Regions from separate parts of the Kitasatospora sp. NBC_01246 genome, predicted to be linked through region 2. Evidence: predicted binding sites of a transcription regulator. Region 2 holds the regulator's gene; the other holds the start of a gene.
The links. Region 2 encodes HrcA, which represses chaperone genes, less so after heat shock. Its sites were predicted from a motif close to TTNGCACTCNGNNNNNCNGAGTGCNAA; they were not measured.
Positions count from the first base shown of each region.

Region 1 (14,375 bases), 670 kb from region 2:
GTTGCTCATACCCGCCGGGTCACCCCGGCCGCCCCCAGTATCCCGCACACCGTGCTAGTCGCGCGCTCGCCTCCGGGGCGCTCGACCCGGCGCCGACACTCGTCGCTCCAACGCCCCCCGCATCTTCGCCCGCTCGCCTCCGGGGCGCTCGACCCAAGCGCCGACACTCGTCACTCCAACGCCCCCCGCATCTTCGCCCGCTCGCCTCCGGGGCGCTCGACCCGGCGCCGACACTCGTCACTCCAACGCCCTCGTACCTCGGTCGTCCTCGCTCCTCCCTTCTGCACCGGCGCGCCCCTTCGGCTCGGGCCGGGCCGGGTCGTCCTCGCTCCTCCCTTTCGGCACCGGCGCGCCCCTTCGACTCGGGGCGGGCCGGGTCGTCCTCGCTTCTCCCTTTCGGCACCGGCGCGCCCCTTCGACTCGGGGCGGGTCGGGTCGGCCGGGGCTCGGGCAGGCAGCAGCGGGGCGCGCCCCTACGGCACCGGTCCGCACCCCGGACAAGCGCGAGGGACCCACCGCCGGGTGGCGGTGGGTCCCTCGGTGTCGGGCGGTGTCAGCGGCTGGTGTAGTTCGGTGCCTCGACGGTCATCTGGATGTCGTGCGGGTGGCTCTCCTTGAGACCCGCCGAGGTGATCCGGACGAACCGGCCCTTGCTCTCCATCTCGGCGATGGTGGCCGCACCGACGTAGCCCATGGTCTGGCGCAGGCCGCCGACCAGCTGGTGCAGCACCGCGGACAGCGGCCCGCGGTAGGGCACCTGGCCCTCGATGCCCTCGGGGACGAGCTTGTCGTCCGAGGCCACCTCGGCCTGGAAGTAGCGGTCCTTGGAGTACGAGCGGCCCTGGCCGCGGGACTGCATGGCGCCCAGCGAACCCATGCCGCGGTAGGACTTGAACTGCTTGCCGTTGATGAACAGCAGCTCGCCCGGGGACTCCTCGCAGCCGGCCAGCAGCGAGCCCAGCATCACGGTGTCGGCACCGGCGGCGAGCGCCTTGCCGATGTCGCCGGAGTACTGCAGGCCGCCGTCACCGATCACCGGCACGCCGGCCGCCTGGCACGCGACCGCGGCCTCGTAGATGGCGGTGACCTGCGGGACGCCGATGCCGGCGACCACGCGGGTGGTGCAGATGGAGCCGGGGCCGACGCCGACCTTGACGCCGTCCACGCCGGCGTCGATCAGCGCCTGGGCGCCGTCACGGGTGGCGACGTTGCCGCCGACCACGTCGATGCCGACGGCGGCCTTGATCTTGGCGATCCAGGCCAGCGCGTTGTGGCTGTGGCCGTGCGAGGTGTCCACGACCAGGAAGTCCGCGCCGGCCTCGACCAGGGCCTGGGCCCGGTCGAACGCCTCGGCGCTGGCGCCGACGGCGGCACCGACCAGCAGCCGGCCCTCGGCGTCCTTGGCGGCGTTCGGGTACTTCTCGGCCTTGACGAAGTCCTTGACGGTGATCAGGCCCTTGATCCGGCCCTCGTCGTCGACCAGCGGGAGCTTCTCGATCTTGTGCCGGCGCAGCAGCCCGATCGCGTCCTCACCGGAGATGCCGACCTTGCCGGTGATCAGCGGCATCGGGGTCATGATCTCGCGGACCTGGCGGGTGCGGTCCGACTCGAAGGCCATGTCACGGTTGGTGACGATGCCGAGGAGCCGACCCGACTCGTCCGCGATCGGCACGCCGCTGATCCGGAACTTGGCGCAGAGCGCGTCCGCCTCGGCCAGGGTGGTCTCCGGGCCGACCGTGATCGGGTCGGTGACCATGCCGGACTCGGAGCGCTTCACCAGGTCGACCTGGTTGGCCTGGTCCTCGACCGAGAGGTTGCGGTGCAGGACGCCGACGCCGCCCTGCCGGGCCATCGCGATCGCCATCCGCGCCTCGGTGACCTTGTCCATCGCCGCGGACAGCAGCGGGATGTTGACGCGCACGTTCCGGGAGACCCGCGAGGAGGTGTCGACCTGGTTCGGCAGCACCTCGGAGGCCCCGGGCAGCAGCAGCACGTCGTCGTACGTGAGCCCGAGCATCGCGAACTTCTCGGGTACGCCTGCGGCGTTGTAGGACATTTGGGGGTACCTTCCGTGGCCGGCCTAATCCGCTCGCGCCCTGAGGGTGGGGGCGCACTCCATCGCTCACTCGCTCAGGCCGCCGAAAGCTCGGTGCCATTGGAGGAACCTCCAGGGAAACCCCGCTCGCACCCACGGAACTTTGGCGACCCGCCCAGGCGCCGATACCCCATGGTACTGGCACCGCGAATGTGTCCTCGTGTGCCCTTGACAACACCGACCGCCCATGGGCCATTCCGGCCCCCCACCAGGGCGGACGATCAGGAGGACTCCTCCGCGAGCGCCCGCAGCCGGCTGAGCGCCCGGTGCTGGGCGACCCGGACCGCGCCCGGCGACATCCCGAGCATCTCGCCGGTCTCCTCCGCCGACAGCCCGGCGGCCACCCGCAGCAGCACCAGCTCACGCTGACGGGCCGGCAGGTTGGAGAGCAGCTCCTTGGCCCAGGCCGCGTCGCTGCTGAGCAGCGCCCGCTCCTCGGGGCCGAGCGCCTCGTCCGGCACCTCCGGCAGGTCGTCCTGCGGGACGACCGTCGAGCCGGGGCCGCGCATCGCGGCCCGCTGCAGATCGGCGATCTTGTGCGCGGCGATGCCGTAGACGAAGGCCTCGAACGGGCGGCCCTGGTCCCGGTAGCGCGGCAGGGCGCAGAGCACCGCGACGCAGACCTCCTGGGCGACGTCGTCCACGTGGTGCCGGGCCCCGCCCGGCAGCCGGACCAGCCGGCCGCGGCAGTAGCGCAGTGCCAGCGGGTGGACGTAGGCGAGCAGCGCGTCGATCGCCGGGCCCTCGCCCCGGACGGCGGCCGCGACCAGCTCGCCGACCAACGGGGAGCTGCCGGTGCCGAGCACCGGGGGGCGGCCGGGGCCGATGTCGTCGGGACCGTGTTCGGGGCCCTGGCCGGAGCCGTGGTCCGGCTCGCCGCCACCGAGATCCGCGTACGACGGACCGCGGCCCGGACCGGAGGGCTCGGCCTCCACCGGGTCAGCCTCGCCGGGAGTACCGGCAACGTCGTCACGCATCGGTCCATGGTGCCTGGTCGAACGGGAAAACGCGGCACCGCGTCCGGAGTTGTGCACCGGAACGTTATGCGGTGCGACGCCGGGCACCGCGCCGTCGCGCACCACCGGCCCCTCCTGCACCGTGCCACCTCCCGCCCCGCTGCCGTCGGTGGTCCCGTCCGTCGCGCCGTCCGCCGAATGCGCTGCGGCTCCGTGGTTCGCCGCAGTGCCTGTCCGCTGGTCCCCGAGGTGCTCCACACCTCCATGGTGCAACCTCGGGACCGTAACGTCACACGCCCCTGCGGGGGGAACCGCGACGAGCGCGCCGCAGCCGGCGGAGCCGGCGGTGGTCAGCGGACCAGGCCCCACCGGAAGCCCAGGGCCACCGCGTGCGCGCGGTCCGAGGCGCCGAGCTTCTTGAACAGCCGTCGGGCGTGGGTCTTCACGGTGTCCTCGGAGAGGAAGAGCTCGCGGCCGATCTCGGCGTTGCTGCGGCCGTGGCTCATGCCCTCCAGCACCTGGATCTCACGCGCCGTCAGCGTCGGCGCGGCGCCCATGTCGGGGCTGCGCAGCCGGCGCGGGGCGAGCCGCCAGGTCGGGTCGGCGAGGGCCTGGGTGACGGTCGCCCGCAGCTCGGCGCGCGAGGCGTCCTTGTGCAGGTACCCGCGGGCACCGGCGGCCACCGCGAGGGCGACGCCGTCGAGGTCCTCGGCGACGGTGAGCATGATGATCCGCGCGCCCGGGTCGGCGGACAGCAGCCGCCGGACCGTCTCGACCCCGCCGAGGCCGGGCATCCGGACGTCCATCAGAACGAGATCGGAGCGGTCGGCCACCCAGCGGCGGAGGACCTCCTCCCCGTTCGTCGCGGTGGTGACCCGGTCGACGCCGGGTACGGTCGCGACCGCGCGGCGAAGCGCCTCGCGGGCGAGCGGGGAATCGTCGCAAACGAGAACGGAAGTCATGACCGTCGTCCTCCGCAGCTGATCCGCGTCACGTTGAGCCTCCTGGCTGGTACGAATCTCTCCGACACGGCCGATTGGCGACGGACTCCGTGCCGATCGCCTGAACTTCCCCGCGATCGTTCCCGACGTCCGGCGCCCGCTAACCGCCTCCGCACTTCCAACGACCGTCACTCGAATGAGTTACGGCTTTCAGGGCCATCTCCACCACTGTACGTGGCCAACCCGTTACCGATCAGCTACCTCGCGGTGCACACGCCGCTCTTTTGTGCAGCTCGCGCGCGGTGGGCGCACCACCCGCACACCGGTACGGATCGTCGCGCGCCCGTCGGCCACCCGATTGCCACGTCTGCGCCCGCCGAACTCCATGCCCACTTTGCCCGTTTTTATAGCTTTTGTATGGTCATTGACTGTTGTGCCACTCTGTGGGTGACTTGTCCATGGAGTTGCCGTAAGTCATATTTCCAGGTGTCCACACCAGCGCATCGATGCCTCGCCGTGCCGTGCAGCCCCGCCCGCCGATGGCCGGTCCGCGGCCGCGAGCCTCTGAAGGGAATGAGCCATGGCAGATTTCTCCCGCCTCCCCGGCCCCAACGCCGATCTCTGGGACTGGCAGCTCTCCGCGGCCTGCCGCGGCGTGGACAGCTCGCTCTTCTTCCACCCCGAAGGGGAACGCGGCGCCGCGCGGAGTTCGCGTGAGGCGAGCGCCAAGGAGGTCTGCATGCGCTGCCCGGTACGCACCGAATGCGCGGCGCACGCACTGGCCGTCCGCGAGCCGTACGGCGTCTGGGGAGGCCTGACCGAGGATGAGCGCGAGGAGATGATGGGCCGCTCGCGCAACCGCCTCGTGGAAGTACCGCTGGTCGCGCCGACGGGGCTGCCGCGCTAGGCACGCACCCGCTCCGCGCCATGAAGAAACGTTTCTTCATGGCGCTTCGAGCCGCCGGTGCGCCCGGGCGAACGCCCGGTCAGCGCCCGGCCGCCGCGCCCGCCAGCCGCTCCAGCATCAGCGCCACCGCCGGCACCTCGGCGAGGTCCGGCAGGGTCAGGGCGACCACCTGCCGCACCGCCGGCGCCCCCGAGGCGGTCCGCACCGGCACCGCCGACACGCCGTCGGGGCGCACCGACTCCAGCGCCAGCCCCGGCAGCACCGCCACCCCGAGCCCGGCCGCCACCAGGCCGACCACCGCCGGGTAGTCGTCGGTCGCGAAGTCGATCCGGGGCTCGAAGCCCGCCCCCGCGCAGAGTTCCACCAGGTGCCCCCGGCACTGCGGGCAGCCCGCGATCCACTGCTCCCCCGCCAGTTCGGCGAGTTCCACCGGCTCGCGCCCGTCGCCGCGCCCCGACAGCGGGTGCGCGGCGGGCAGCAGGCCGACCATCGGGTCGTCGAGCAGCGGGGTGACCACCAGGTCGGACCAGTCGGTGGTGGCGCTGAGCTGCTGGGCCTCCAGATTGGCCTCGGCCCGCGCCTCGCGCGGCGTGCCGTGCCCGGGGGCGGACGCCGGAAGGGGCGTCGGCGCGCCGCCGGGGGCCTGCGGATACCTGAAGGCCAGCGCGATCTCGCACTCGCCGCCGCGCAGCATCGCCAGCGACTCCGGCGGTTCGGCCTCGACCAGCGACACGCGCACCCCCGGATGGCTGTCCCGCAGCCGGGCGACGGCCGGCGGCACCAGGGTGGAACTCGCGGTGGGGAAGGAGACCAGCCGCACCCGTCCGGCCCGCAGTCCGGCGATCGCCGCGACCTCCTCCTCGGCGGCGGAGAGCCCGGCCAGGATGCCGGTGGCATGCTTGAGGAGCACCCGCCCGGCCTCGCTCAGCTGCATGCCGCGCCCCGAACGGACCACCAGCGGGGTGTCGACGGACTTCTCCAGGGCCTTCATCTGCTGGCTGATGGCGGGCTGCGTACAGCCCAGCTCACGGGCGGCGGCGGAGAAGGAGCCGGTGCGGGCGACGGCACGCAGAACGCGCAGGTGGCGGGCCTCGATCATGCCTCAGTTATAAGGCAATCTTTGCTTTATGCAAAATTCAACTGATAGTTGAAGAGTCAAACGCCCCACACGCCGCAGGCCCGGCCCGTACCCCGAGGGGCGCGGACCGGGCCTGCGGTCACTGATCAGGCGTCAGTGGGAGTGGCCGTGGCCGCCGTGCGAGTGGCCGTTGTCGGCCTCCTCTTCCTTCTTCTCCACCACGAGGGTCTCGGTGGTGAGCAGCAGGGAGGCGATCGACGCGGCGTTCTCCAGCGCGGAGCGGGTGACCTTGACCGGGTCGATGACGCCGGCCTTCAGCAGGTCGCCGTACTCACCGGTGGCGGCGTTGAAGCCGTGACCGGCCTCCAGCTCGGCGACCTTGTGGGTGATGACGTAGCCCTCGAGGCCGGCGTTCTGGGCGATCCAGCGCAGCGGCTCGGCGAGCGCCTTGCGGACGACCGCGACACCGGTCGCCTCGTCGCCCGACAGGCCCAGGCCGCCCTCCAGCACCTTGGCGGCGTGGACGAGGGAGGCGCCACCGCCGGCGACGATGCCCTCCTCGACCGCGGCACGGGTCGCCGAGATGGCGTCCTCCAGGCGGTGCTTGCGCTCCTTCAGCTCCACCTCGGTGGCGGCGCCGACCTTGATGACGCAGACGCCGCCGGCCAGCTTGGCCAGGCGCTCCTGCAGCTTCTCGCGGTCCCAGTCGGAGTCCGTGTTGGCGATCTCGCCCTTGATCTGGGCGACGCGGCCGGCGACGGCCTCGCTGTCACCGGCGCCGTCGACGACGGTGGTCTCGTCCTTGGTGATGGTCACGCGGCGGGCGGTGCCCAGCACGTCCAGACCGGCCTGGTCGAGCTTGAGGCCGACCTCCTCGGAGATGACGGTGGCACCGGTCAGGGTGGCCAGGTCGCCCAGGATCGCCTTGCGGCGGTCACCGAAGCCCGGGGCCTTGACGGCGACCGCGTTGAAGGTGCCGCGGATCTTGTTCACCACGAGGGTGGACAGCGCCTCGCCGTCGACGTCCTCGGCGATGATCAGCAGCGGCTTCGAGGCACCGCCCTGCAGGATCTTCTCCAGCAGCGGGAGCAGCTCCTGGATGGAGGAGATCTTGCCCTGGTTGATCAGGATGTACGGGTCCTCCAGGACCGCCTCCTGCCGCTCCGCGTCGGTGACGAAGTACGGCGACAGGTAACCCTTGTCGAACTGCATGCCCTCGGTGAAGTCCAGCTCCACGCCGAAGGTGTTGGACTCCTCGACGGTGATGACACCGTCCTTGCCGACCTTGTCGATCGCCTCGGCGATGAGCTCGCCGACCTGGGTGTCCTGCGCGGAGAGGGACGCGACGGCGGCGACGTCGTCCTTGCCCTCGATCTCGCGGGCGATGGACAGCAGGTGCTCGGAGACCGCGGCGACGGCCTTGTCGATGCCCTTCTTCAGGGCGGCCGGGCCGGCGCCCGCGGCGACGTTGCGCAGACCCTCGTTGACCAGGGCCTGGGCCAGCACGGTGGCGGTGGTGGTGCCGTCGCCCGCGACGTCGTTGGTCTTGGTGGCGACCTCCTTGACGAGCTGCGCGCCAAGGTTCTCGTACGGGTCGTCGAGCTCGACCTCACGGGCGATGGTGACACCGTCATTGGTGATGGTCGGCGCACCGAACTTCTTGTCGATGACGACGTTGCGGCCCTTGGGGCCGATGGTCACCTTGACGGTGTCGGCCAGCTTGTTGACACCGCGCTCCAGCGAGCGGCGGGCGTCCTCGTCGAACTGCAGGATCTTCGCCATGTTCCCTATTCCCTCGGGGCTGCGACCGGCACGCCGGCCACCGGACTACGTGAACCAACAACCACGCCCCGGGCCCCTGTCACTGGGACACGGATCCGGGGCGGGCTGGAACGTCTTACTTCTCGGTGCTGCTTACTTCTCGATGATGGCGAGAACGTCGCGCGCCGAGAGGACGAGGTACTCCTCGCCCTGGTACTTCACCTCGGTGCCGCCGTACTTCGAGTACAGGACGATGTCACCGACGGCGACGTCGAGCGGCAGACGCTGGCCGTCCTCGAAGCGGCCCGGGCCGACAGCCAGGACGACGCCCTCCTGGGGCTTCTCCTTGGCGGTGTCCGGGATAACCAGGCCGGAGGCCGTGGTGGTCTCGGCGTCGAGCGGCTGGACCACGATGCGGTCCTCGAGCGGCTTGATGGCAACCTTGCTGCTGGTGGTCACGTCCGAGCTCCCCTTCGGAGATTACGGGGTTGTCTAACGGGTAGTGGCGAACCTACGGGCCTGCCGTCGCGGGGGTCAGACACGCTTCTTCGCGTTAGCACTCTCCTGGTGGTGAGTGCCAAGGACGACCATAGGCCGCGGTTAGCACTCAGTCAACCAGAGTGCCAACGGCGCGCCCGAAACGGTTCTCGCGGGCGGCTGCCGGGCCGCACTCCCGTACGACGCCGCCGATGATCCGCACGCGTGTGCGTCCGATCAGGGCCCACTCCACCAGTGCGCGCGCCCCTCCGCCCCGGTCCGGTCCGTCCCGTCCGCCCCGGGCGGGCCGGCCCCGGGCGGCCCGGCGCGCCGACCGGGGAGAATGAGCGGGTGGAGACCGAGAACCTGCAGCCCCTGCTGACCCCCGAGGGGCAGTCCCTGCTCGCCGAGCTGCGCGAGTTCGCGCCCGAGGAGGAGCTGGCGCTGGCGACCAGGCTGCGCCGGGAGCACTCGGCGGAGCTGGTCTCGGCAGCGTTCGGGCAGGCCCGGCTGCGGCAGCGGGCGCGGGCGAAGTTCGGCGCGGACGCCGACCTGATGTACTTCACGCCCAACGGCGTCGAGCAGTCCACCCGGCGCAGCGTCGCCGAGTGGCGGGCACGGCGCTTCGCCGAGCTGGGCGTGCGGCGGCTGGCCGACCTCTGCTGCGGGATCGGCGGCGACGTCCTCGCGCTGGCCCGGGCCGGGATCGAGGTGCTCGCCGTGGACCGGGACCCGGCGGCCTGCGCGGCCACCGCCGCCAACGCCGCCGCACTGGGCCTGGCGGACCTGGTCGAGGTGCGCTGCGCGGACGTCGCCGACGTCGACGTCACCGGCTACGACGCGGTCTTCACCGACCCGGCCCGCCGCACCTCGCGCGGCCGGGTGTTCGACCCCGAGGCGTACGCCCCGCCGCTGTCCTGGGCGATCGAGGCCGGCCGGCGCACCCCGATCGGCGCGCTCAAGGTGGCCCCCGGCATCCCGCACACGGCCGTGCCGGGCGACGCGGAGGCCGAGTGGGTCTCCGACCACGGCGACGTCAAGGAGGCGGTGCTCTGGTTCGGCACCGGGGCCGACCGCCCGCACCGCGCCACCCTGCTGCCGCACGGCGGCTCGCTGACCGGCGGCGACCTGCCCGACCCGCCGGCCGGACCGGTAGGCCGCTACCTCTACGAGCCGGACGGCGCGGTGATCCGGGCCCACCTGGTCGCCGAGGTGGCCGAGCGGGTGCACGGCCGGCTGATCGACCCGAAGATCGCCTACCTCACCTCGGACCGGCTGGTCGCCACCCCGTACGCGCACGCCTTCGAGCTGACCGACGTGCTGCCGTTCCACATCAAGAAGCTGAAGGCGCTGCTGCGCGAGCGGGCCGTCGGCACCGTGGTGATCAAGAAGCGGGGGATGGCGATCACCCCGGAGGAGCTGCGCCGCCAGCTGAAGCCGAGCGGGCCGAACAGCGTCACCGTGATCCTCTGCCGCACCGACCAGGGCCCGCTGATGATGCTCGGCCGGCCGGTGGCGCTCCCGTAGGCGGACTCCCGGTCAGCCGGCGGGCGGCCGGATGTAGTCCTCCAGCCGGGCCACCGCGAATCCCTGCTCCTGGATGCGGGCCAGCAGCTCCCCGAACATCTGCGTCATCGTCTCGCCCTTGAGGTCCTTGGGCCCCCGGAAGTGGGCGAGGACGATGTCGCCGGGCCGCAGCTTCTTGTCCGCCGCCTGGTACTGCATGTCGTGGATCTGCATCGACTCGCGCCAGAGCACGATCGCGCGCGGCCCGCACTGCTGCACCGAGGTGTTCAGCGCCGGAGTGTTGGCGCCGTCCCCGTACGGCGGGCGGAACAGCAGCGGCGCGGTGCCGTACTGCTGGGTCAGCGCGGACTGGGCGTCGCAGATCTCGGACTTCTGCTTCTCCGGCGCGACCTTGCTCATCTGGGCGTGGTCGACGGTGTGGTTGTGGATGTGGTTGCCGAGCGCCTGGAGCGGCTTGAAGTAGCCGTAGTCGTCCTTGACGATGTCCCGGGTCAGGAACATCGAGACCGGCACCTTGAGGTCGGTCAGCATCTCGACGAATTTCGGGTCCTTCTCGGCGCCGTCGTCGATGGTCACGAAGACGACCTTGTCGGTGGTCTTCACCTCACTGAACACCGGTACGGGGCCGGTCCGTTCGAGCTTGACCGGCTTGTCGGCCGGCGCCGGCGGGGCGGGCGGCAGCGGCTTGAGGTTCCACTTCGCCCAGGCCGCCGCGTCCCCGGCGGCGGGCACCGCGGCGGGCGTCGCCGTGGGAGTCGGACTCGCCGCGGCGGACGGCCGCTGCCCGGCCGCCGGCGTCGTCGCGGCGGTCGCCGCGGGCCCGGCGCCCGTGCCGCCGCTGCCACAGCCGGTGGCGGCGGCCAGCAGCGCCAGCGCCCCCACCGCGTACGTCCTCGTCCTGCCCCGCCCGTACCGCTCCACCGCGCCGCGCTCCCAGCTACCGTCCAGCATGCTCTCAGCTATGCACGGTAGTGGCCGGCCGTTCGGTTCCCGGACAGGCCCGGCAGCTCGCTACTCCGGGTCCGGCCCGGACGCCGGGTTCGCGCAGGTCTCCGGGCCCGCCCCGGTCTCCGGGTGCTCGCTGGACTCCGGGTGCTCGCTGGACTCCAGGTGCTCGCTGGCGAAGGACCAGCGGTGCACCGGGCGGCCGATCAGTGCGGCGGGCGGCTCGGGGACGGGCACCGGCTCCGCCGTCCACCAGGTGATCAGCAGCACCCGGTCGCCCGGCGCACCGAACAGCTCGGCGCGGACCAGACCGGCCGAGCCGCGCAGCGCGGGCAGCGCGACCTCGCGGACCCAGGCCGACAGCTCGGCCCCGCGGCCGTCGGCGGCCCGCGCCTCCCACATCGCGGCGGTGGTGGTCACCGACCGCCGCCCAGCGCCTGGTACGCCTGGCCGTGCACGTCCGTGTGCGGGACGTGCACCTCGGTGACGGGCAGCGAGGAGTCGGCCGACAGGTCGAAGGACGAGGGCGCGCGGTCGCGCCAGACCATCTCGGACCCCAGCGCGGCGACCATCGCCCCGTTGTCGGTGCACAGGCCCGGACGCGGCACCCGCAGCCGGATGCCCGCCTTGTCGCAGCGCTGCTGGGCCATCTCGCGCAGCCGGGAGTTGGCCGCCACGCCACCGCCGATCATCAGGTGGTCGACGCCGTTCTCCTTGCAGGCCTTGACCGCCTTGCGGGTCAGCACATCGGTCACCGCCTCCTGGAACGAGGCCGCGACGTCCGCGATCGGCACCTCCTCGCCGGCCCGGCGCTTGGCCTCCACCCAGCGGGCGACGGCGGTCTTCAGGCCGGAGAACGAGAAGTCGTACGCCGGGTCCTTCGGGCCGCTCAGGCCCCGGGGGAAGGCGATCGCCTTGGGGTCGCCCTCACGGGCGGTGCGGTCGACCACCGGACCGCCGGGGAAGCCGAGGCCGAGCACCCGGGCGACCTTGTCGAAGGCCTCGCCGGCCGCGTCGTCGATGGTCGCGCCGAGCGGGCGGACGTCACGGGTGATGTCCTCGCTGAGCAGCAGCGAGGAGTGCCCGCCGGAGACCAGCAGGGCCATCGTCGGCGAGGGCAGGCGGCCGTGCTCCAGCTGGTCCACGCAGATGTGCGAGGCCAGGTGGTTGACCCCGTAGAGCGGCTTGTCCAGCGCCCAGGCGTAGGCCTTGGCGGCGCTCACGCCGACGAGCAGCGCACCCGCCAGGCCGGGGCCCGCGGTGACGGCGATGCCGTCGAGGTCGCTCGCCTTGATGCCGGCGGTGTCCAGGGCGCGCTGGATGGTCGGGACCATCGCCTCCAGGTGCGCGCGGCTGGCGATCTCGGGCACCACACCGCCGAACCGGGCGTGGTCGTTGACGCTGGAGGCCACCGCGTCGGCGAGCAGGGTGGTGCCGCGCACGATGCCGACGCCGGTCTCGTCGCAGGAGGTCTCGATACCGAGGACGAGCGGTTCGTCAGCCATGGCGGTCTTCCTTCAGGTCCTTCGGGTCAGTACTGGGGTGGTCGAGGCGCATCACCAGCGCGTCGATGCCGGCCGGCTGGTAGTAGTTGCGCCGGATGCCGACGGGTTCGAAGCCGAAGCGCTCGTAGAGCCGCTGGGCGCGCGGGTTGTCCACCCGCACCTCCAGCAGCAGTTCCGCGCAGTCGCGCCGGGCGGCCTCCCGGATCAGGTCGGTGAGCAGCAGCGCGCCGAGGCCGGTGCCCTGGTGCCGCGTGTCGACGGCGATGGTCTGCACATCGCCCTCGCCGGCCACCGCCATCAGCCCGGCGTAGCCGACGATCGCGCCGTCCGGGGTGGTGGCCACGGTGTAGTGGCGGGTGCCGCCGCGATGGGCCTCGGCCAGCTCGGACCAGTACATCCCGGTCGACCAGGCGTCCTCGGGGAAGAGCGCCAGCTCCAGCTCCATCACCGGCGCGATGTCCCACCAGCGCATCGGGCGCAGCGTGGTGCCGTGGCCCGGTCCGTCGGGGCCGTGCGCGCCGTTCGGGCCGTGCGCGCCGTTCGGGCCGGTCACGCCGGGAGCACCGCCTTGTAGCCGGCGGGCACCTGGGCGTCCGGGCGGCGCAGGTACAGCGGCACGTTGGGCAGCAGCTCGCGCCCGGCGGCCAGCTCGGCGGCGGCGAAGTCGGCCAGCGCGCCGGCCGAGACGTGCTCGGGCCCGTGCGCGCCGGGGAAGGCCTCCGGGTACAGCAGCGCACCGGCGCCGACGGCCCGCGGCCGCGGCGTCAGCTCGGCCGGGCGGTCCACGGCGGGGCCCTCGGCGCGACGGCCGTCCGCGTCGTACGAGGCCCAGTAGACCTCCTTGCGGCGCGCGTCGGTGGCCACCGTGAACGGCTGCCCGGCGAGGCCCTCGGCGCGCGCCCGGTGGGCGATCGCGTCCAGGGTGCAGACGCCGTGCACCGGGACGCCCAGGGCGTGGCCGAGCGCGGCGGCGGTCACCAGGCCGACCCGCAGGCCCGTGTAGGGGCCGGGGCCGACGCCCACCGCGATGCCGGTCAGCCGGTGCTTGTCGACACCGGCCTCCCGCAGCACCCGGTCGATGGCGGGGAGGAGCAGTTCACCGTGGCGCCTGGCGTCGACCTGGTCGGTCTCGGCGAGGACGGCCGTGCCGTCGTGGACGGCGGCGGTGACGGCGGGGGTAGCGGTGTCGAACGCGAGCAGCAGCACGGGTCAAGGTTAGACCGGTCGGAGCCGTGGACCGCCTCCGGTCCTGGTCCGCCCGATCGACAAGGTGTCCTGGTTCGGAACACACGTCCTACGGGGTGCGGGCGGGAACGAGCGGACCTGGCACGATGGGGCCGACGGGTTTTGGGACGGCGGTGGGAGCGACACGTGGCGAAGATGGGTCCTGGAGTGGTGGTCACGGGGCTGACCCTGGGGGCCCTGGCGGTGGTGAGCCTGCTGGCCTTCCAGGCCAACGGCGCACAGGACCGCGCAGGCGCCACCGGGCCGACCGCGAGCACCACCGCCTCGTCCGGCGGACCGTCCGCGTCGGCCACCCCGACCGCCTCGGCCACCCCGACCGTCCCCGCGCTCCCGACCACCTCGGGGGCCGGTCTGCGGGTCGTCTACTCGGCCGGCAGCCACTACGTCTGGCTGGTCGACCCCAAGAAGAACCCGCAGGTGGTGGCCTCCTTCGCGGTCACCCCGGGATCGGTGGAGCCGACCCCCGGCAGCTACCCGGTGTACAGCCGGGCCGCCACCAGCACGGGCACGGACGGACGGCAGATCGAGCACGTGGTGCGCTTCGCCCAGCAGAACGGCGTGGTGTTCGGCTTCAGCGCGGCCGTGGACGGCGCCACCCCCGCCGCCGACCCGAAGACCAAGACCGGCGGGATCCGCAGCGGTCGGGCGGAGGGGCAGCTGCTCTGGGACTTCGCGCCGAGCGGCACCAAGGTCGTCGTGATCGCCTGAGGACGCGCGACCCGCAGGCCGGGGCGGGGGGCGGGCCCGAGGCGGTATCCGGCTCGGGTGCGGCCCCCGGTTCGGGGCGGGTGCCGAGTGTCAGGCCGCGCGGGGCGTGTCGGCCACCGGTTCGGCCCGTGCCGCGCTCTCCCGGCGCTCCGGCGGAGTGGAGACCGCCTCCGCGGCCGCACACGCGGCCAGCAGGGCCCGCATCGGCGCGCCCTGGACGCTGCGGGCGG
Region 1 is NZ_CP108484.1:3,657,955-3,672,329, forward strand. Features, by position in the region: gene guaB (IMP dehydrogenase) at 554-2,056, opposite strand; gene shbA (RNA polymerase sigma factor ShbA) at 2,317-2,901, opposite strand; gene OG618_RS15915 (response regulator transcription factor) at 3,402-4,013, opposite strand; gene OG618_RS15920 (WhiB family transcriptional regulator) at 4,573-4,899, shown strand; gene OG618_RS15925 (LysR family transcriptional regulator) at 4,979-5,998, opposite strand; gene groL (chaperonin GroEL) at 6,131-7,759, opposite strand; gene groES (co-chaperone GroES) at 7,892-8,197, opposite strand; gene OG618_RS15940 (class I SAM-dependent methyltransferase) at 8,567-9,742, shown strand; gene OG618_RS15945 (polysaccharide deacetylase family protein) at 9,755-10,693, opposite strand; gene OG618_RS15950 (hypothetical protein) at 10,754-11,107, opposite strand; gene tsaD (tRNA (adenosine(37)-N6)-threonylcarbamoyltransferase complex transferase subunit TsaD) at 11,104-12,192, opposite strand; gene rimI (ribosomal protein S18-alanine N-acetyltransferase) at 12,185-12,664, opposite strand; gene tsaB (tRNA (adenosine(37)-N6)-threonylcarbamoyltransferase complex dimerization subunit type 1 TsaB) at 12,742-13,398, opposite strand; gene OG618_RS15970 (hypothetical protein) at 13,573-14,145, shown strand; gene OG618_RS15975 (hypothetical protein) at 14,236-14,375, opposite strand, start outside.
Region 1: groES (co-chaperone GroES) is a predicted target of HrcA. The motif match lies at 8,339-8,365, and genes of this name have one in related genera.

Region 2 (14,375 bases):
GTGGACGAGCACGCGGCGGACGGCGCCCCCGGCGCCGAGCAGTGGCGTTCGCTGACCTGGGCGCAGACTGCCACCCGGGTGTACGCGGTGGCCGCCGGCCTGCTGTCGCTGGGCATCAGCCCGGAGGACCGGGTCGCGCTGATGTCCTCCACCCGGCTGGAGTGGGTCATCGCCGACCTCGGCAACATGTGCGCGGGCGCGGCCACCACGGCCGTCTACCCGAGCACCAACGCCGACGAGACGGCCTACATCCTCTCCGACTCGGGCTCCAGGGCGATCTTCGTCGAGAACGAGAAGCAGCTCGCCAAGGTCGTCGGCGAGCTCGGCCAGCTGCCCGAGCTGCGCACCGCCGTCCTCTTCGACGGCACCGGCCCGGTCGCCGGGGCGCCCGGGCTGAACGTGCTCACCCTGGCCGAGCTGGAGCAGCTCGGCGCCGAGTACCTGGAGCAGCACCCGGACGCCGTGCGGCGGGCCGTCGACGCGCTCGACAAGGAGCAGCTGGCGACCCTGATCTACACCTCCGGCACCACCGGCCGCCCCAAGGGCGTGCGGCTGGTCCACGACTGCTGGGCGTACCAGGGGCGGGCGCAGGAGGAGAGCGGGCTGCTGCGCGCGGACGACGTGCAGTTCATGTGGCTGCCGCTGTCGCACGTGTTCGGCAAGAGCCTGATCTGCGGCCAGATCGCCACCGGTCACGTGATGGCGCTGGACGGCCGGGTGGACCGGATCATCCACAACCTGCCGGTGATCCGCCCGACCATGATGGCCTCGGCGCCGCGCATCTTCGAGAAGGTCTACAACGGCATCGCCGGCAAGGCCCGGGCCGAGGGCGGCGCCAAGTACAAGATCTTCATGTGGGCGGCGAAGACCGCCCGCGACTACGCCCGGGTCACCCAGGCCAACCGGATCGCCACCGGGCACGACAGCGCCCCGCTGGGGCTGCGGGTGCGGCACGCGGTGGCCGACAAGCTGGTGTACGCCAAGATCCGGACCGCGTTCGGCGGGCGGATGCGCGGCTCGGTCTCCGGCAGTGCCGCGCTGGCACCCGAGATCGGCTACTTCTTCGCCGGCGTCGGCGTGCCCGTCCTGGAGGGCTACGGCCTGACCGAGAGCTCGGCCGGGATCTGCGTCAACCCCGCCGAGGACCTCCGGGTCGGCACCATCGGCACCGTGCTGCCCGGCAGCGAGATCCGGATCGCCGAGGACGGCGAGATCCTGCTGCGCGGCCCCGGCGTCATGCGCGGCTACCACAACCTGCCGGAGAAGACCGCCGAGGTGCTGGAGCCGGACGGCTGGTTCCACACCGAGGACATCGGCGAGATCGGCCAGGACGGCTTCCTGCGGATCACCGACCGCAAGAAGGACATGTTCAAGACCTCCGGCGGCAAGTACGTCGCGCCGAGCGAGGTGGAGGGCAAGTTCAAGGCGGTCTGCCCGTTCGTCAGCAACATCCTGGTGATCGGCAACGGCCGCAACTACTGCACCGCGCTGATCGGCCTGGACGAGTCGGTGATCATGCCGTGGGCGGCCGAGCACGGCCTGGCCGGCAAGTCCTACGCCGAGGTGGTCGGCGACCCGAAGGTGCACCAGCTGGTCGACGGCTTCGTGCAGCGCCTCAACGGCGACCTCCAGCGCTGGCAGACGATCAAGAAGTTCACCCTCCTCCCGCGCGACCTGGACATCGAGCACGGCGAGCTCACGCCGAGCCTGAAGATCAAGCGGCCGGTGGTCGAGCGGACGTACGCGGACGCCGTCACCGAGATGTACGCGGGCGCGAACGAGGCCTGATCCGTCCGTCGTCCCGTACGGCCTCGATGATCACCGGGGCCGTACGGGACAATGGGGTCATGCCCTCCGCACTCCCCGACGGCGAACCCGTGCCGTCCGACGGTTCCCTGCCCGCGCACGCCCTCGCCGGGCTCGGGTCGCGGCCGTTCGGCTTCTACCTGCACGTGCCGTACTGCGCGAGCCGCTGCGGCTACTGCGACTTCAACACCTACACCGCCACCGAGCTGCGCTCCTCCGGCGCCGTCGCCTCCCAGGAGACCTACGCCGACAACGTGGTCGCCGAGATCCGGCTGGCCCGCGAGGTCCTCGGCGACACCGACCTGCCCGTGCGGACCGTCTTCCTCGGCGGCGGCACGCCCACCCTGCTGCCCGCCCGGGACCTGGTGAAGATGCTGGCGGCGATCCGGGCGGAGTTCGGGCTCGCCGACGACGCCGAGGTGACCACCGAGGCCAACCCCGAGTCGGTCGACCCGGCCTACCTCGCCGAACTGCGCGAGGGCGGCTACAACCGGGTCTCCTTCGGCATGCAGAGCGCCCGGCCGCACGTCCTGCGGCTGCTCGACCGCCACCACACCCCGGGCCGCCCGGAGGCCTGCGTGGCCGAGGCCCGCGCGGCCGGCTTCGAGCACGTCAACCTGGACCTCATCTACGGCACCCCCGGCGAGTCCGACGACGACTGGCGGGCCTCCCTGGACGCCGCGATCGGCGCCGGGCCGGACCACGTCTCGGCCTACTCGCTGATCGTCGAGGACGGCACCAAGCTGGCCGCCCGGGTCAAGCGCGGCGAGCTGCCGATGATCGACGACGACGTGCACGCCGACCGCTACCTGATCGCCGAGCAGGCGCTCGCCGCCGCCGGCTACTCCTGGTACGAGGTCTCCAACTGGGCCACCACCCCGCAGGGCCGCTGCCGCCACAACGAGCTCTACTGGACCGGCGGCGACTGGTGGGGCGCCGGCCCCGGCGCGCACAGCCACGTCGGCGGCGTCCGCTGGTGGAACGCCAAGCACCCGGCCGGCTACGCCCGCGCCCTCGCCGAGCGCCGCACCCCGGCCCAGGGCCGCGAGCGGCTCACCGACGAGGACCGCCGGGTCGAGCGCATCCTGCTCGAACTGCGCCTCGCCGAGGGCATCCCGCTGGACCTGCTCACGGCGACCGGCCGCGCGGCCGCCGACCGGCACCTCGCCGACGGCCTGCTCGACCGCACCACCCACGAGCGCGGCCGGGCCACCCTGACCCTCCAGGGCCGCCTCCTGGCCGACGCCGTGGTCCGCGACCTGGTGGACTGAGAGTCGTTGCCGTGGTGTCGGCCGCCGGCTCGCGGTCGCGGGCCCACGGCTGACCGGTCAGTCCTCCAGGGTGACGAAGTCGATCAGTTCCTCGACCTTCGCCAGGAGCGCGGGCTCCAGGTCCTTGAAGGAGTCGACCGAGGCGAGGATCCGCTTCCACGCGGCGGGGGTGTCGGCCGGCCAGCCGAGGCGGCGGCAGACGCCCCCCTTCCAGTCCTCGCCGTAGGGGACGTCCGGCCAGCCGGGGATGCCGACGGAGGAGGGCTTCACGGCCTGCCAGACGTCGATGTACGGGTGGCCGACGACCAGCACGGCGTCGCCGGTGACCCGGGCGGCGATCCGGTGCTCCTTGGTGCCGGGGAGCAGGTGGTCGACCAGGACGCCGAGCCGGCGGCCCGGGCCGGGGGCGAAGTCGGCGACGATCGCGGGCAGGTCGTCGATGCCCTCCAGGTACTCGACAACGACGCCCTCGATCCGCAGGTCGTCCCCCCAGACCCGCTCGACCAGTTCGGCGTCGTGCCGCCCCTCGACGTAGATCCGCGACTCCCGGGCCACCCGGGCCCGCGCTCCGGGGACGGCGACCGAGCCGGAGGCCGTCCGGCCCGGGGCGCGCGGGGGAGCCGGCGCCGCGGCGGCGGGGCGGACCAGGGTGACGGTCCGGCCCTCCAGCAGGAAGCCGCGCGGCACCAGCGGGAACACCCGCCGCTTGCCGAACCGGTCCTCCAGGGTGACGGTGAACCCCTCGGCGGTCTTCTCGCAGCGCACCACCGCGCCGCAGAAGCCGGTCGCGGCCTCCTCGACCACGAGGTCCCGGTCGGCGGGCACCTCGGGGGCGGGCTGCTGCCGCTTCCACGGCGGGGTGAGGTCGGGTCCGTACTGGCGGCTGCGCATGCAGGTGACTATAGGCAGGCCCGACGGGGCGTCACAGGCCCGGCGCGCCCCAGACCGGGAACCAGCGGGTGAGGTCCTTCTCCAGCCGCAGGTCGTTCCCCAGCATGGCGTTGACCTGCAGTTCCAGCGGGCTGTCGCGCTTCTCCCCGCCGCCCGGCACCGGCGCGAACGGGTAGAAGGTGCCGCGCTTGTACAGGTAGACCAGCGCCAGCGGCTGCCCCTCGGCGCCGCGGAAGGCCACCAGCGAGCAGAGCAGCTGCGGGCCGAAGCCGTTCCCCTCCAGCTCGCTGTTGACCGCGTGCAGGTCGTTGACCAGCTCCGGCAGCTCCTCGGGGGTGTGCCGGGCGAGCAGCCAGGAGTAGCCGTAGGCGTCCTTGGAGGCCTCCACCGGGACGCCGCCGCGCTCGGTGTCGGCGTCCAGCAGGGCCCGGACCTGCCGCTCGACCTCGACGAAGGCGCCGCCCTCGACCGAGGAGAAGCAGACCGACCCGACGCCGGTCGGCCGGAAGCCGGCCGCCGCCTCCAGGGTCAGCGCGGCCGAGGGCACGCCGAACAGCTGGTCGAGGTCGGGCCGGACGGGCTTGGTGCGGCCGAACAGTGCGTCCAGGATTCCCACGGCGGTCCCCTCCGGGGCGTGTCGTCGGCTCAGCGGCCGAGCTGGGTGGAGATCTTCGCCAGCTGCTCCAGCCGCTGCTCCAGCGAGGGGTGGGTGGAGAACAGCTGCGAGGCGGCCTCCCGGGCGCTCAGCGCGGGGGCGAAGTAGAAGGCGTTGTACGGCTGGGCCTGCCGCAGGTCCTTGGTCGGGATCGCGGCGATCTGGCCGGTCACCTTGGTGAGCGCCGAGGCCAGTGCGCTGGGCCGGCCGGTGAGCTGGGCGGCGGCCCGGTCGGCGGCCAGTTCCCGGTAGCGGGAGAGCAACCGGGTCAGCAGGAAGCTGATCGCGTACACCACCACCGACACCAGCGGGATGACCAGCGCGGCGATCGCGGCGTTGGAGTCGTTGCTGTTGCGGCCGCCGCCCATGAAGCCGCCGTACATCGCGATCCGGGTCATCGCGCCGGCCAGTACGCCGAGGAAGCCGGCGATGGTCATCACCGCGACGTCCCGGTGGGCGACGTGCGACAGCTCGTGCGCCAGGACGCCCTCCAGTTCCTCCGGTTCCAGCCGCCGCAGCAGCCCGGTGGTGACGCAGACCACCGCGTTCTGCGGGTTGCGGCCGGTCGCGAAGGCGTTCGGCATGTCGTTGTCGGCGACCGCCACCCGGGGTTTGGGCATGTCGGCGAGGGCGCAGAGCCGGTCGATGGTGCCGTGCAGCTGGGGGTACTGCTCCGGGGTCACCCGGTGGGCGCCCATCGCCCGTTCGGTGATCTTGTCGCTGAACCAGAACTGGGCCACGAACAGCCCGCCGGAGATCAGCACGATCAGTGGCCAGGCGCCGCGCAGCAGCGCGATCAGCAGGCCGGTGAAACCCACGTACAGGAGCCCGATCACGAACATGGTCCCGACCATCCGGCCGGTCAGGCCGCGGTCCGGGGCGAAGCGGGTGGGCTGGCCCGAGGTCGACATCGCTGGTCCTCCGTTCGCCGTTCGCTATCGATGCTGCCACCCGGCCGGTCCCGCGGCATCACCCGCGCGCCGCGCGATGCGGGCAGGATCACCCCGGCGGTGCCGTTCCTGCCGTCGGACCCGGGCCTTACACTGGCAGGTACGGTTCTGGCACTCCTCTGTTCAGAGTGCCAAAGGCCGCGGTCCGCCCGGCGGACCGCACCATGCCGGAACGACACACGTCACCACGGACAACGTGCGAAGAGGGAGGTGCGTGCCCCATGGCCGGTGAGGTCCGCCAGCTCGACGAACGCAAGCTCGCCGTGCTCCGCGCCATCGTCCAGGACTACGTGGGCACCGAGGAGCCGGTCGGCTCCAAGGCTCTCGTCGAACGCCACAACCTCGGGGTCTCCCCGGCCACCGTCCGCAACGACATGGCCGCGCTGGAGGAGGACGGCTTCATCCACCAGCCGCACACCAGCGCCGGGCGGATCCCCACCGACAAGGGGTACCGCCTCTTCGTCGACCGGCTCGCCGAGGTCAAGCCGATGAGCGCACCCGAGCGGCGGGCGATCCGGCACTTCCTGGACGGCGCGGTGGACCTGGACGACGTGGTCGCCCGCACGGTCCGGCTGCTCGCCCAGCTCACCCGGCAGGTGGCGGTGGTCCAGTACCCCTCGCTCTCCCGCTCCACGGTGCGCCACATCGAGCTGGTCGCGCTCGCTCCGGCCAAGGTCATGCTGGTCCTGATCACCAACACCGGCCGGGTCGAGCAGCGGATGGTCGACTGCCCGGGTCCGGTCGGCGAGGTGGTCCTCGCGGACCTCCGTGCCAAGATCAACACGAGGGCCGTCGGCGTGCGGCTGCCCGACGTGCCGGGGCTGCTGGACGAGCTCCCGGCGATGTTCGAGGCGGTGGACCGGCCGGCCGTCACCATCGTCCTGGCGACGCTCTTCGAGGCGCTCGCCGAGCAGAACGAGGAGCGGATCATGTTGGCCGGCACGGCCAACCTGACCCGCTTCGGCCACGACTTCCCGCTCACCATCCAGCCGGTGCTGGAGGCGCTGGAGGAGCAGGTCGTCCTGCTGCGCCTCCTGGGTGAGACGGCGGACGCCGGGATGACGGTCCGGATCGGCCGGGAGAACGCGTACGAAGGGCTCAATTCCACCTCGGTCGTCTCGGTCGGTTACGGTTCGGGCGACGAGAGCGTGGCCAAACTGGGTGTGATCGGTCCGACCCGGATGGACTATCCGGGCACAATGGGGGCGGTGCGAGCGGTGGCACGGTACGTGGGCCAGATCCTGGCCGAGTCGTAGGGAACGACCGGTGTCACACAGGTGACACCGGTACCAGTCGCAAGCACTTCTACAGGCGGAACAAGCGGAGCATTTGGTGGCCACGGACTACTACGCGGTACTCGGCGTCCGACGGGATGCGGGGCAGGACGAGATCAAGAAGGCGTTCCGGCGCCTGGCGCGCGAACTGCACCCGGACGTCAACCCCGACCCGAAGACGCAGGAGCGGTTCAAGGAGATCAACGCCGCCTACGAGGTCCTCTCCGACCCGCAGAAGCGGCAGGTCTACGACCTCGGCGGGGATCCCCTCTCGCCCAACGGCGGAGGCGCGGGCGGCTTCGGCGCGGGCGCGGCCGGGTTCGGCTTCTCCGACATCATGGACGCGTTCTTCGGCGCGGCCGCCGGTCAGCGCGGCCCGCGCTCGCGCACCCGGCGCGGCCAGGACGCCATGATCCGGCTGGAGATCACCCTGGAGGAGGCCGCGTTCGGCACCACCAAGGAACTCCAGGTCGACACCGCCGTCACCTGCACCACGTGCAGCGGCGAGGGCGCCGCCCCCGGCACCTCCGCGCAGACCTGTGACATGTGTCGCGGCAAGGGCGAGGTCTCCCAGGTCACCCGGTCCTTCCTGGGCCAGGTCATGACCTCCCGGCCCTGCCCGCAGTGCCAGGGCTTCGGCACCGTCGTGCCGACCCCGTGCCCGGAGTGCGCCGGTGACGGCCGCGTGCGGGCCCGCCGCACCCTGACCGTGAAGATCCCGGCCGGTGTCGACAACGGCACCCGGATCCAGCTGGCCGGCGAGGGCGAGGTCGGCCCCGGCGGCGGCCCGGCCGGCGACCTCTACGTCGAGATCGCCGAGAGCACCCACCCGACCTTCCAGCGCCGCGGCGACGACCTGCACTGCACGGTCACCATCCCGATGACGGCCGCCTCGCTCGGCACCCAGGTGCCGCTGCAGACCCTGGACGGGCTGGAGGAGGTCGACATCCGGCCCGGCACCCAGTCCGGCCAGTCGATCCCGCTGCACGCCCGCGGCATCACCCATCTGCGCGGCGGCGGCCGGGGCGACTTGATAGTGCACGTCGAGGTGCAGACGCCCACCAAGCTCGACCCCGAGCAGGAGGACCTGCTGCGCCGGCTCGCGGTGCTGCGCGGCGAGGAGCGGCCCTCCGGCCAGTTCGCGCCGGGCCAGCAGGGGCTGTTCTCCCGGCTGAAGGACGCCTTCAACGGCCGCTGACCGTACCGGCGCCCGGTGCCCCGCTCCCGGCGGGTCACCGGGCGCCGTCGTTCCCCCGTCCGTCCCCCCACCCCCACTCCAGGAACCGCCATGACCGCGCCCGTGTTCGTCGTCGAGACCGCGCAGCTCGCCTCCGCCGCCCCCGGCGCGGTGGTCCGGCTGGACGGCCCGGAGGGGCGGCACGCCGCCGCCGTGAAGCGGCTGGAGCCGGGCGAGGCGGTGACCCTGGCCGACGGGCTCGGCCTGGGCGCCGACGGCACCGTCACGGCCGTGCACGGCAAGGACGCCGTCGAGGTGACGGTCGCCGGGGTCCGCCGGGAGGCCGAGCCGGCGCCGCGGATCGTCGTCGTCCAGGCGCTGCCCAAGGGCGACCGCGGCGAGCTGGCGGTGGAGACCATGACCGAGGTCGGCGTGGACGTGGTGATCCCCTGGGCCGCCTCCCGCTGCATCACCCAGTGGAAGGGCGAGCGCGGTGCCAAGGCGCTCGCGAAGTGGCGCTCCACCGCCCGCGAGGCGGGCAAGCAGTCCCGCCGGCTGCGCTTCCCCGAGGTCCGCGAACTCGCCACCACCCGCCAGCTGGCGTCCGTCCTGGCCGGGGCCGCGCTCGCCGCGGTGCTGCACGAGGACGGCGCCGAGCCGCTGGCCGGCGCCGCGCTGCCCGGCGGCGGGGACATCGTGCTGGTGGTCGGCCCCGAGGGCGGGGTCTCCCCGGAGGAGCTGGCCGCCTTCGCCGAGGCCGGTGCCAGGCCGTACCGGCTCGGGTCCTCGGTGCTGCGCACCTCGACCGCGGGAGTGGCCGCCGGCGCCCTGCTGCTGGGCCGCACCGGCCGCTGGGGCTGAGCGGGCCGGTCGCCGCACGGACCGTTCGTCCCCCGGTGGTTCGTTCCCCGGCGGTTCGTCCCCCGTAGGGGGCGGCCTGCGCGAAACCGGAGGCGCGCCGCCCCGGCGGGTGCGTAGGGTGCGGCTGTGAGCGAATCCCCGAGCACCCCTGCCGGCGCCTACCTGCGCCATCCGCACCTGCACGGTGACCTGATCACCTTCGTCGCGGAGAACGACGTCTGGCTCGCCCCGCTGGACGGCGGCCGGCCCTGGCGGCTGACGGCCGATCACGTCCCGGTCCGCCGCCCGCGCTTCTCGCCGGACGGCCGGCACATCGCCTTCGTCTCCACCCGGGACGGCGCGCCCGAGGTGCACGTCGCGCCGGTGGACGGCGGGCCGTCCCGGCGGCTGACGTACTGGGGCAGCGACCAGACGCAGCTGCAGGGCTGGACGGCCGACGGCAGCCCGGTCGCCACCACCTCCGCCGGACAGGCCACCCTGCGCCGCACCTGGGCCCACGCCGTACCGCTGGACGGCGGCGAGCCGCGGCGGCTGCCGTACGGGCCGGTCGGCGGCGTGGCGTACGAGCCGGGCGGCGACCGGGTGCTGCTGCTCTCGGCGGCCGGTGCGGAGCCCGCGCGGTGGAAGCGCTACCGGGGCGGCCGGGTCGGCAAGCTCTGGATCGGCGCCGAGCGGTTCGCCCGCGTCCACGAGGAGCTGGACGGGCACATCGAGGCGCCGCTCTGGGTCGACGCGCCCGGCGGCGCCCGGATCGCCTTCCTGGCCGACCACGAGGGCGTCGGCGAGCTCTACTCCAGCCTCCCCGACGGCAGCGGCCTGCGCCGCCACACCACCTCCCCGGAGGGCTTCTACGCCCGCGGCGCGACCAGCGACGGCACCCGGGTGATCTGGCACCGGGCCGGTGACCTCTGGCTGCTGGACGACCTCGACGGCGCCGAGCCGCGCCGGCTGGACGTCCGGCCGTCCGGCCCCCGGGCCGGCCGGCGGCCCCGCCCGGTGCCGGCCGCGCACTGGCTGGAGAGCGCCGCCCCCGACCGCACCGGCCGGGCCGGCGCCGTGGTGGTGCGCGGCAGCGTGCACTGGCTGCCGCACCGGGAGGGCCCCGCCCGGGTGCTGGACGAGACGCCCGGCGTCCGGGCCCGGCGGGCCCACGTGGTGCCGGGCGAGGACGGTGCGCAGGGCGTGCTCTGGGTGACCGACGCCGACGGCGAGGACGCCGTCGAGTACGCCCCCGCCGTGCTCGGCGAGGAGCGCCGCCGGCTGGCCGGCGGACAGCTGGGCCGGGTCCGCGCGCTGGCGGTCTCGCCGGACGGCAAGCAGGCGGCGGTCGGCGCGCACGACGGCCGGGTCCTCCTGGTGTCGCTCGCCGACGGGACGGTGCACGAGCTGGACCGCAGCACGGACGGCGAGGTCAGCGGGCTGGCGTTCAGTCCGGACTCCGCCTGGCTCGCCTGGTCGCGGCCGAGCCCGGGCTTCGGGGCCTGGTCGCTGCGCCAGATCGTGCTGGCCAACCTGGCCACCCGCACGGTCGGCGAGGTCACCCCGGCGCGCTTCATCGACACCTCGCCGGCCTTCACCGCCGACGGCCGCCACCTGGCCTTCCTCTCGGTGCGCAACTTCGACCCGGTCTACGACTCGCACGTCTTCGACCTGTCGTTCCCCAACGGCTGCCGCCCGTACCTGGTCACCCTGGCCGCCGACACCCCTTCCCCGTTCGGCCCGCGCCGGGCCGGGCGGCCGGCCGGCGGGGAGGACGACGAGCCCAAGGGCAAGAAGGCGGACGGCGAGGAGGGGGCGGCCGACGCCCCGCCCGCCACCCGGGTCGACCTGGACGGGATCGCCGACCGGATCATCCCCTTCCCGGTCGAGGGCGGCCGGTTCGGCGAGCTGGCGGCCGCCAAGGACGGCGTGCTCTGGACGCGGATCCCGCTCACCGGCGAGCTCGGCGACGACGCGGCCACGCCGGAGGACGAGCAGCCGCGCCCCACTCTGGAGCGGTTCGACCTGCGCAAGCGCCGGGTCGAGCAACTGGTCGACGGGCTCGACGAGTTCGCGGTCAGCGGCGACGGCACCCGGGTCGCCGTGCTGGACGAGGGCGAGCTGCGGATCGTCCCGGCGGACCACAAGGCGGCGGGCGACGACGACGAGATCGACGTCGACCTGCACCGGCTGCGGGTGACCGTCGACCCGGCCGCCGAGTGGCGGCAGATGTACGACGAGAACGGCCGCCTGATGCGCGACAACTTCTGGCGCCCGGACCTCGGCGGCCTGCCCTGGGCCGAGATCCTCGACCGCTACCGGCCGCTGGTGGAGCGGCTCGGCTCGCACGACGACCTGGTCGACCTGCTCTGGGAGGTGCACGGCGAGCTGGGCACCTCGCACGCCTACGTGCAGCCCTACGGCATCCACACCGAGGCCGCCCGCCGGCAGGGCAAGCTCGGCGCCGACCTGGTCAAGGACGGCGAGGTCTGGCGGATCGCCCGGATCCTGCCCGGCGAGTCCTCGGACCCGCGGGCCCGCTCGCCGCTGGCCGCGCCGGGCGCCGCCGTCCGCCCGGGCGACGCGGTGCTGGCCGTCAACGGCCGCCCGGTGGACGCGACCGCCGGCCCGGCCCCGCTGCTGGCCGGCACCGCCGGACAACCGGTCGAGCTGACCGTGGCCGGCAAGGACGGCACCGACCGCCGGTACCCGGTGGTCGTCCCGCTCGCCGACGACGAGCCGCTGCGCTACCACGACTGGGTGGCCGGGCGGCGGGCCGCCGTCCGGGAGCTGTCCGGCGGGCGGCTCGGCTACCTGCACATCCCCGACATGCAGAGCACCGGCTGGGCCCAGATCCACCGCGACCTGCGGTCGGAGATGGCCCGGGAGGGCGTGATCGTCGACATCCGGGAGAACCGCGGCGGCCACACCTCGCAGCTGGTGATCGAGAAGCTGGCCCGGCGGATCGTCGGCTGGACGGTCGCCCGCGACCTCGCCAACCCGGTGCCCTACCCCGGTGACGCGCCGCGCGGGCCGATCGTCGCGCTGGCCGACGAGTTCTCCGGCTCGGACGGCGACATCGTCAACGCCGCCATCCAGGCGCTGAAGCTCGGCCCGGTGGTCGGGACGAGGACCTGGGGCGGCGTGATCGGCATCGACAGCAAGTACAGCCTGGTGGACGGCACCCTGGTCACCCAGCCGAAGTACGCGTTCTGGCTGGAGGGCTACGGCTGGGGCGTGGAGAACCACGGCGTCGACCCGGACGTTGAGGTGCCGGTCGCGCCGCACCAGTGGGCCGCGGGGGAGGACCCGCAGCTCGCCGAGGGCGTCCGGATCGCCCTGGCGGCGCTGACCGAGACCCCGGGCAGCACGCCGCCGCCGCTGCCCTGGGAGCAGGGCCCGGCGCCGGACGCCCCGCGGGGCGCGGGGCAGGAGAGCGGGGACGGCGCCGGGCAGGACGCCGGGTAGGAGGGGCGCAGGTCCGGCGGGGGTGCCCGGGCAGCTGCCCGGGCACCCCCGCGGGCCGTACGCCCCCCGCGGGCGGCGGGTCCGCGGGGGCGGGCGCGACTGCCAGCAGGCGACCGGGCCGCTCGGCTAGCATGCGGCCGTACGCCCCGACCGACACCGTGCGACACCGCGAGGAGACCCCGATGGCCGGCGAGCCGCAGTCCGACTGCCTGTTCTGCAAGATCGTGGCGGGCGAGATCCCGGCCACCGTGGTGCGCAAGACCGAGCGCGTCCTCGCCTTCCGGGACATCGCCCCGAAGGCTCCGACCCACGTCCTGGTCATCCCGCACGCCCACTACCCGAACGCCGCCGCGCTGGCCGCCGCCGAGCCGCGGATCGCCGGCGAGCTGCTCGCCGAGGCCGGCGAGGTCGCCCGGGACGAGGGCCTCGACGACTACCGGCTGATCTTCAACACCGGCGCGGGCGCGGGCCAGACCGTCTTCCACGCCCACGTCCACGTGCTCGGCGGCATGCCGATGAACGAGCGCATGGTCTGAACGACGTGTCACAGCGCGAACTCGTCGTCCTCGGCACGGCCAGCCAGGTCCCGACCCGGCACCGCAACCACAACGGCTACCTGCTGCGCTGGGACGGCGAGGGCCTGCTGTTCGACCCCGGCGAGGGCACCCAGCGCCAGATGCTGCACGCCGGGGTCTCCGCCACCCAGATCACCCGGATCGCGGTCACCCACTTCCACGGCGACCACAGCCTGGGCCTCGCCGGGGTGATCCAGCGGATCAACCTGGACCGCGTCCCGCACCCGGTGGACATCTACTTCCCGGCCTCCGGGGAGGTCTACTTCGAGCGGCTGCGGCACGCCACCGCGTTCCACGAGACCGCCGTGCTGCGCCCCCGCCCGATCGACGGGCCGGGGCCGCTGCCGGCGCCCGGCGCCCGCTTCGCGCTGGACGCCGTCCGGCTCTCGCACCCCGTCGAGTCCTTCGGCTACCGGCTCACCGAGCCGGACGGCCGCCGGCTGGTGCCCGAGCGGCTGGCCGCGCTCGGCATCGCCGGCCCGGACGTCGGCCGGCTCCAGCACCGGGGAGCGATCGAGTCGGGCGGCCGGCGGGTCACCCTCGACGAGGTCAGCGAGTTCCGCCGGGGCCAGCGGTTCGCCTTCGTGATGGACACCCGGCTCTGCGAGGGCGTCCACGAACTCGCCGAGGGCGCCGACCTGCTGGTCATCGAGTCCACCTTCACCGACGCCGACACCCGGCTCGCCGAGGAGCACGGCCACCTCACCGCTGGCCAGGCCGGCAAGGTCGCCGCCGAGGCCGGCGCGGGCACCCTGGTGCTGACCCACTTCTCGCAGCGCTACCCGGACCTCGGCCAGCACCTCGCCGACGCCCGCAAGCACTTCGACGGCACCGTCGTGCTCGCCGAGGACCTCGCCCGGGTGCCCGTGCCGCCCCGCCGGCGGCCGTGAGCGGCCGGGCGCGCGGAGCCGCGGGCCGGTGGCCGTGCGCCCGGGCGGGGCACCGGTCCCGGGCGGAAAACCGTTCGCGCCGCTCCGCGATCTGCCCCAGCATCGTCGGGAGCGGCCCCGCCGCCCGCCGCAGCGATCACGCTCGCGGCGTACCCTGGTGCCCCGGAAGGACCGCGCGGCACCACGAGACCACGGATTGGGATGAGGCAGGCCCCAGCGCCGACCTATGAGTGACACATCGCAGACCCGTACGAACGGACAGCCGCGCCCCGAACCGGCCGACGAGGGCCGTACCAGCGCCCGGATCGTCATCCCCGAGAAGCACCCGATGGTCACCCTGCTCGGCACCGCGGACTCGCTGCTGAGGGTGATCGAGCGAGGCTTCCCCGCCGCGGACATCCACGTCCGCGGCAACGAGGTGACCGCCACCGGAGAGCGCGCCGAGGTCGCCCTCGTCAAGCAGCTCTTCGACGAGATGATGCTGGTGCTGCGCACCGGCCAACCCCTCACGGAGGACGCCGTGGAGCGCTCCATCGCCATGCTCCGGAGCGCCGTCGACGACCCGGACAGCCCGGCGC
Region 2 is NZ_CP108484.1:2,986,326-3,000,700, reverse strand. Features, by position in the region: gene OG618_RS13135 (AMP-dependent synthetase/ligase) at 1-1,788, shown strand, start outside; gene hemW (radical SAM family heme chaperone HemW) at 1,848-3,077, shown strand; gene OG618_RS13125 (DUF3097 domain-containing protein) at 3,135-3,968, opposite strand; gene pspAB (PspA-associated protein PspAB) at 4,000-4,584, opposite strand; gene htpX (zinc metalloprotease HtpX) at 4,614-5,534, opposite strand; gene hrcA (heat-inducible transcriptional repressor HrcA) at 5,795-6,829, shown strand; gene dnaJ (molecular chaperone DnaJ) at 6,906-8,045, shown strand; gene OG618_RS13100 (16S rRNA (uracil(1498)-N(3))-methyltransferase) at 8,136-8,885, shown strand; gene OG618_RS13095 (S41 family peptidase) at 9,012-12,332, shown strand; gene OG618_RS13090 (histidine triad nucleotide-binding protein) at 12,515-12,868, shown strand; gene OG618_RS13085 (ribonuclease Z) at 12,874-13,797, shown strand; gene OG618_RS13080 (PhoH family protein) at 14,024-14,375, shown strand, end outside.